Regions from separate parts of the Rhizobium sp. NZLR11 genome, predicted to be linked through region 1. Evidence: riboswitches for the same ligand, from Rfam matches in the RefSeq annotation. Region 1 holds a riboswitch; the other holds the start of a gene.
What was found. Region 1 has a riboswitch for S-adenosylmethionine ahead of HJB83_RS29055 (O-succinylhomoserine sulfhydrylase). Riboswitches for the same ligand answer to the same signal wherever they lie in the genome.

Region 1 (3,660 bases):
CGCTGGCGGGCAGGTGGCCTTGTCGCCCAGTTCCTGCCGGAAGCGCCGGAGCGCATGCGTCAACCGGATCTCCACGGCGGCGACGGCGACACCGGCAGCCGCCCGCATAGCGAGGACGATTCCTGGGCCGAAGCGCGTTCGCTGGTCGAGACCATCGATGCGGATGAACTCACCGATCCGCTGGTTGGCACCGAGCGGCTGCTGTTCCGCCTGTTCCACGAGCGCGGCGTGCGCGTCTACGAACCGCGCGCCGTCTTCGATCGCTGCAGCTGTTCGCGTGACAAGATCAAGGGCGTGCTGAAGGGCTTCTCTGCCGAGGAGATCGAGGCCAGCCAGGAAGATGGCGAGATCGCTGTCACCTGCGAATTCTGCTCGACCACCTATCGCTTCGAGCCGGTCGAACTTCAGCCGGCCGAATAGGCTCGGTTGGCCCCTGATATCTGCCCCTCACCCTAACCCTTGCCGGGGTCGAGCCACCGGTCTCGACCCCGGTCGATGCCGGCAGGCGGATGAGGGGCCGGTGTCGGCAATCTATCAAGCGGGCAAAATGATTTCGGGCCGGCCTGTCAGTTGAGCACGCGCAACAACCCCGGTGAATCCAGCGAGAAGGCGGGAATGTCGACATCGAAGGTGTCGCCTTCGTCCGTTTCCATCTGGTAATGGCCGAACATCAGCCCGGAGGGGGTGTCGAGTGGGCAGCCGGAGGAATATTCGTAGGTGTCGCCGGGGCTGAGCCGCGGCTGTTCGCCGACGACGCCCGGACCGGTGACCTCGTCCACCTGTCCATTCTGGTCGGTGATATTCCAATAGCGATTGACCAGGCGAACGGCGATGCCGGAATTGTTGCTGATGACAATCCGATAGCCCCAGACATAGCGATCGTCGTCCGGATCGGATTGCTCCTCCAGATAGAATGGTTCGACGACGACTTCGATATCTTTTGTGAGGGCGCGATACATGCCTTGCACCTTAGTCAAGATATGTTACCCGTATCTTATAAGAGGCCCTGCCCGTCAAGAAACGGAACGTTGATCGTCACTAAAACGGTCGTGATCGAAGTGTTTCGATCGTTAAGCCTAATTGTCGGTGTCAATTCCACTTCCGAACGCCGGCGCGACCGAGCTTGTTCCCCCGGCCTCAACCTGCTGAGGTCCGGCGAGCCGAACGCCGGTGAGGTCTGGCGAGCCGAACCCCAAGCGAGGTCCGGCCGCCAATATCCCTGGATCAGGCCGAGACCTTGGCAAGCGCCTTGGCGAAATCCTCGATCAGGTCGTCGGTATCCTCGATGCCGGCCGAAAGGCGGACCGTACCCGGGGAAATGCCGAGTTCGGCGCGCGCCTCCTCCGACAGGTTCTTGTGGGTGGTGGTTGCCGGATGGGTGATCAGGCTCTTGCTGTCGCCGAGATTGTTGGAAATCTTGATGATATCGAGCGCGTTCTGCAGCGCGAAGGCGGCTTCCTTGCCGCCCTTCAGCTCGAAGGCGACGAGGGTCGAGCCGCCGGTCATCTGCTTGGCGATGATATCGGCCTGCGGATGGTCCTTGCGGCCGGGATAGATCACCTTGGCGACCTTGCTTTGCTCGGCCAGAAAATCGGCGATCTTCGCCGCATTCTCAGTCTGCTGCTTCACGCGCAGCGGCAGCGTCTCGATGCCCTTCAGCAGCGTCCAGGCGTTGAACGGCGACATGGCCGGGCCGGTGTGGCGGAAGTAGTCGTGCAGATTCTCGTCGATCCAGTCCTTGTCGGCCAGCACCACGCCGCCGAGGCAGCGGCCCTGGCCGTCAATATGTTTGGTGGCGGAATAGACGACGATATGGGCGCCGAGCTCCAACGGCTTCTGGAAAAGCGGCGTGGCGAAGACGTTGTCGACGATAACCTTGGCGCCGATCTGGTTGGCGAGCTTGGCAACACCTGAGATATCGACCACTTCGAGCGTCGGGTTGGTCGGGCTTTCCAGGAAGAACACCTTGGTGTTCGGCCGGATTGCCTTTTCCCAATTTGCAAGATCCCGGCCGTCGACCAGCGTGCACTCGATGCCGTATTTCGGCGCCAATGTCTCGACAACCCAGCGGCAGGAACCGAACAGCGCGCGCGCCGCGACGATATGGTCGCCTGATTTGACCTGGCAGAGCACCGCCGCGGTGACGGCCGCCATGCCGGAGGCGGTGGCGCGGGCGTCTTCCGCGCCTTCGAGCATGCACATCCGCTTTTCGAACATGTCGTTGGTCGGGCTGCCGTAGCGGGCGTAGATGTAGCCTTCCGTCTCGCCCTTGAAGCGGGCTTCGGCCGCCTCCGACGTGTCATAGACGAAACCCTGCGTGAGATAGATTGCTTCGGACGTCTCGCCATATTGCGAACGCAAGGTTCCGCCGTGGACGAGTTGGGTTGCCGGGCGCCAGGTCTTGCTCATGCCATCACCTTCACATAACAAAAAAACCGGTCGCAAAAGCAGACCGGTTTTCAACCCGGTCTTTTTAGCCACTTGTTTAACGTGGCTGCAAGCCGACCGGCCAAATCACCACGGGATAATTCTGCAATACTGCTGTTAGCTGCTTGCGTCAATTCCCCGAGTTTGGTTTTGTCGGCGGCAAATGATGGATGAGGCATGATGGCTCGTGAAACGGGAATTCTGGCGGACGGCGCGATATCAGCGCTGTTTGAAACGGGTCGTCTGATCTCCGAACGGGAGCTGGACCGCGACCAGATCCAGCCGGCAAGCCTCGATTTGCGCCTGGGCGCCAAGGCTATTCGCGTGCGCGCCAGCTTCATGCCCGGCCCCTCGCATCTGGTGGCCGACAAGCTCGACCGGCTGAGCCTGCATGTGGTCGACCTTTCCGAAGGCGCGGTGCTCGAAACCGGCTGCGTCTACATCGTGCCGCTGATGGAGAGCTTAGCGCTGCCGGCCGACATGTCGGCCTCGGCCAATCCGAAGAGCTCGACCGGCCGGCTCGATATCTTCACCCGCGTCATCACCGACTATGCCCAGGAGTTCGACAAGATCCCGGCCGGTTATTCCGGACCGCTCTATCTGGAAATCAGCCCGCGCACCTTCCCGATCGTCGTACGCCGCGGCTCGCGCCTGTCGCAGATCCGCTTCCGCGTCGGCCATGCTTTGCTCAGCGAGCCGGAGCTGTTGAAGCTGCATGAAAGCGAGACGCTGGTCGCCAGCAAGCAGCCGAATGTGTCCGGCAGCGGCATCGCTCTGTCGATCGACCTCGCCGGAGACGAAGACGGCCTGATCGGCTATCGCGGCAAACACCACACCGCCGTCGTCGATGTCGACAAGAAAGCCCAGCACGACATCTACGATTTCTGGGAACCGCTCTATAGCCGCGGCCGCAACGAACTGATCCTCGATCCCGACGAGTTCTATATCCTCGTCTCGCGCGAGGCCGTGCATGTGCCGCCGGATTATGCCGCCGAAATGACCCCGTTCGACCCCTTGGTCGGCGAATTCCGCGTCCATTATGCCGGCTTCTTCGATCCGGGCTTCGGCCATGCGCCGGCCGGCGGCCGCGGCAGCCGCGCCGTGCTCGAAGTGCGCAGCCACGAAGTGCCCTTCATCCTCGAAGACGGCCAGATCGTTGGCCGCCTGGTCTACGAACACATGCAGGAAAAGCCGACCAGCCTCTACGGCTCCGGCCTCGGCTCCAACTACCAG
Region 2 (3,660 bases), on a different contig from region 1:
CGCATCTTCACGGCCGTCGAGATTGAAATAGGCGTGCTGGCAGACATTGGCGAGCGTCGGCTGGTCGCTGGTCGATTCATAGATCACCGACAGTTCGCCGTTGCCGTGCACCCAGAAGGTTGCCTGGATGGTGCAATTGCCGGGATAGCCGGCGCGGCCATCGGGATCGACAATCTTCAGCACCACCCGGTCGACCTCATGCTCGACGACCGTCCAGTTGCGTTTGGCGATATTGTCGCTGCCGCCATGCAGATGGGTGACGCCATTTTCGTTCAGCTCGAGCTGGCAGTCCTTGCCGTCGAGCGTGAAGGCGCCGCCACCGACACGGTTGGCGCAGCGGCCCGGCGTCGCGCCAAAATAGGCCGAATGGAGCGGGTAGCTGTCAAAATCGTCGAAACCGAGCTGCAGTGGGGCCTCATGTCCCTTAAGACGCAGATCCTGGATGACCGCGCCCCAGGTGATGATCTTGGCCGTCAGCCCGCCGCCCTTGATCTCGACGCGATAGACGGTCTCGCCTGCCTTCGTCTGCCCGAAAACTTCCCGCTCCAACTTATCCGACATGATCGACCGTCCATTCTCATTCAAAGTTTTTCAGCGTTGTGCGTCACAAAGACCCACAACGCTTTCGGTTTCAGGAGCGGAACCTGCCCGCATTTGCTCCAAACCGCAACCGGTCGGATCAGAAGAAACGCCCCGGCATCGGCCGAGGCGCAGTCCGACGCTTCAGAGGTCCGTGCCGATCTCCTCCACATCAAAGGGGGTCGTCTGGTAGATCTCGTTGATCCAGTTGCCGAACAGGAGATGCGCATGGCTGCGCCAGCGGTTCTGCGGCGTCAGCGCCGGATCATTATGCGGGAAGTAGTTGTGCGGCATCTTGATCGGCACGCCGGCGTTGACGTCGCGGAAATACTCGTCGGAAAGCGATGTGGAATCATATTCGACATGATTGAACATGTAGAGCCGCCGCCCCCTCCTTTCGTGCACGAGGCAGACACCCATCTCGCCTGATTCCATCAGGATCTCCAGGCTTTCGGATGGCTCGATATCGGCGCGGCGCACCTCGGTCCAACGCGACACTGGCACCTCGAAATTGTCGGAAAAGCCGTTGAGATAGATGGAGGATGGCTTCAGGTTCCGGTGGCGGTAGATGCCGAAGGCCTTTTCTTTCAACTCGTATTTCGGAACACCGTGGAAATGATAGATCGCCGCCATCGCGCCCCAGCAGACGTTCATCGTCGAATGCACGTTCGTTTCCGTCCAGTCGAGAATCTGCTGCATTTCCGGCCAATAGGTGACGTCTTCATAGGGCAAAAGCTCGATCGGCGCCCCGGTGATGATGAAACCGTCGAACTTGCGGTGCTTCACTTCCTCCCAGGTCTGGTAGAAGGCGAGCAGATGATCTTCGGACGTGTTCTTCGCCTTGTGGCCGCCGATGCGGATCAGCGACAGCTCGACCTGCAGTGGCGAGGCGCCGACGAGTCGGGCTATCTGTAGTTCGGTCTTGATCTTGTTCGGCATAAGGTTGAGCAGCCCGATCTGCAGCGGTCGGATATCCTGACGGATCGCCAACGTCTCGGTCATCACCCGCACACCCTCTTGAACCAGGGTTTCGAAGGCGGGCAGCGTATCGGGGATCTTGATGGGCATTGCGGTCACTCGATCAAAAAAACAAAAAACCGGCGGCGAAAAAAATCGCTACCGGTCCGCACGCGGCCCTTTAGCGACTTTTTTAACGTGGCTGCAAGCCGGCCGGCCAAATCACCACGGAGCTTTAATTAGCCCCAGTCGGACCGCGAATCAACTGCCGAATGCACGCAGGAGCGATGCATGCAAGCATCATCACAGTTTAATGACTGATAGAATCTGTTGATAGACCGGTAACGCCACCATGTTAATAATGGTAAGCATGGGCGATGTTGGAAAAGCGTAATGGCAGATAAGATCGAGGGGAGGCCGGGCATCCGAAGGCACGATAGGGTGGGGTATGATCTCAGCCTGACGAATCGCCTCGGGGTTATGTTCTCCGCATTCTGGAATTCGCAAGTGCGTGGCAAGGTGCTGTTTCTGGCGACCGTGCTGATCCTCGTCATCCTGTTGACGTCCTACGGCCAGGTCATCCTCAATCAGTGGAATGCTCCCTTCTACGACTCGCTGGAGCGCCGCGATCTCGGTGAATTCTTCCACCAGCTCGAAATCTTCGCGATGATCGCCGGCACGCTGCTGCTGCTCAACGTGCTGCAGGCATGGCTGAATCAGATGACCGCGCTCTATATGCGCGAGGGCCTGTCGCGCGACCTCGTCGATCAGTGGCTGAAGCGCAAGCGGGCACTGCGGCTTGCTTCGAGCGGTCTGATCGGCGTCAATCCGGACCAGCGCCTGCATGAGGATTCCCGCAACCTCGCCGAAAGCACGACAGGGCTCGTTCTCGGCCTGCTGCAGTCGACCATTCTTCTGGTGAGCTTCATCGGCGTGCTCTGGGAGCTTTCCAGCGGCTTCATCTTCCACATCAGCGGCCACAGCTTCTCCATTCCCGGCTACATGGTCTGGGCGGCGATTTTCTACGCCGCCTCCGCCTCGGTGCTGAGCCAGGTCGTCGGCCGCAAACTGGTCAAGCTGAATGCCGACCGCTTCTCGAAGGAGGCCGAGCTTCGCTTCACGCTGATGCACGCCAACGAGAACATGCCGGCAATCACCGTTGCCCGCGGCGAGGAGAATGAGCGCCGGCGCATCAACACCGATATCAGCTCGGTACTGAGGGTCGTCAAGCGGCTCGCCATGGCCAATACCAACCTCACCTGGGTTTCGGCCGGCTACGGCTGGCTGGTGATCGTCATCCCGATCATCGTCGCCGCCCCCGCCTATTTCTCCGGCGGCCTCACCCTCGGCCAGCTGATGATGTCGGTCGGCGCCTTCAATCAGGTCAACACGGCGCTGCGCTGGTATGTCGCCAATTTTGGCCCGATCGCCGAATGGCGCGCGACACTGATGCGCGTCACCGATTTCCGCCAGGCGCTGCTCGACATGGAGGAGGAATTCGCCCAGAAGGACGGCATCGCCTATGAAAACACCGCGCCCGACACGCTGACGTTGAAGGATGTGGTGATCGTTGCCAAGATCGGTGAAGAGATCGACGAATGCGGCGGTTTCCGCCTGCGTGAAACCGATGTCGTGATCAAGGCCGGCGAAAAAATCATGATCAACGGCGATCACAGCGTCAACCGCAAGCTACTCTTCCAGGCGATGGCCGGCCTCTGGCCGTGCGGCAGCGGCACGATGGGCCTGCCGCCGATCGACGACATGCTGTTCGTCCCGCAGATCGCTTATGTTCCCGGCGGCACGCTGCGCGAGGCGCTGGCCTTTCCCGCAAGTCCTGATGCCTACGAGCGAGCCGCTGTCGAGACGGCCCTCGACAGAGCCGGCCTGCATTCGCTGATCGCAAGGCTCGATACCCGCGCCCGTTGGGACAAGCTGCTCGACAGCGATGAACAGAAGGCGATCGGCTTTGCCCGTCTGCTTCTTGTGCGCCCGCGCTGGATCATCTTCGACGAAGTGCTGGAAGGCATGGAGCCGGAATGGCAGGAGATGATGGCCAAACTGCTGACCTCCATGCCGGAAAGCGGCATGATTTACATCGGCCGCTCCGAGGCCTATCTCGAGGCG

Region 2: linked by a shared signal. The riboswitch ahead of metA (homoserine O-succinyltransferase) and the one ahead of HJB83_RS29055 (O-succinylhomoserine sulfhydrylase) in region 1 are both predicted to bind S-adenosylmethionine.

The regions. Positions count from the first base shown of each region.
Region 1 covers NZ_JABDWD010000024.1:22,957-26,616, forward strand. The annotation lists gene HJB83_RS29045 (Hsp33 family molecular chaperone) at 1-420, shown strand, start outside; gene apaG (Co2+/Mg2+ efflux protein ApaG) at 567-959, opposite strand; gene HJB83_RS29055 (O-succinylhomoserine sulfhydrylase) at 1,225-2,409, opposite strand; SAM riboswitch at 2,453-2,531, opposite strand; gene HJB83_RS29060 (2'-deoxycytidine 5'-triphosphate deaminase) at 2,605-3,660, shown strand, end outside.
Region 2 covers NZ_JABDWD010000006.1:204,396-208,055, reverse strand. The annotation lists gene HJB83_RS13010 (aldose epimerase family protein) at 1-561, opposite strand, end outside; gene metA (homoserine O-succinyltransferase) at 724-1,647, opposite strand; SAM riboswitch at 1,698-1,775, opposite strand; gene HJB83_RS13000 (ABC transporter ATP-binding protein/permease) at 1,930-3,660, shown strand, end outside.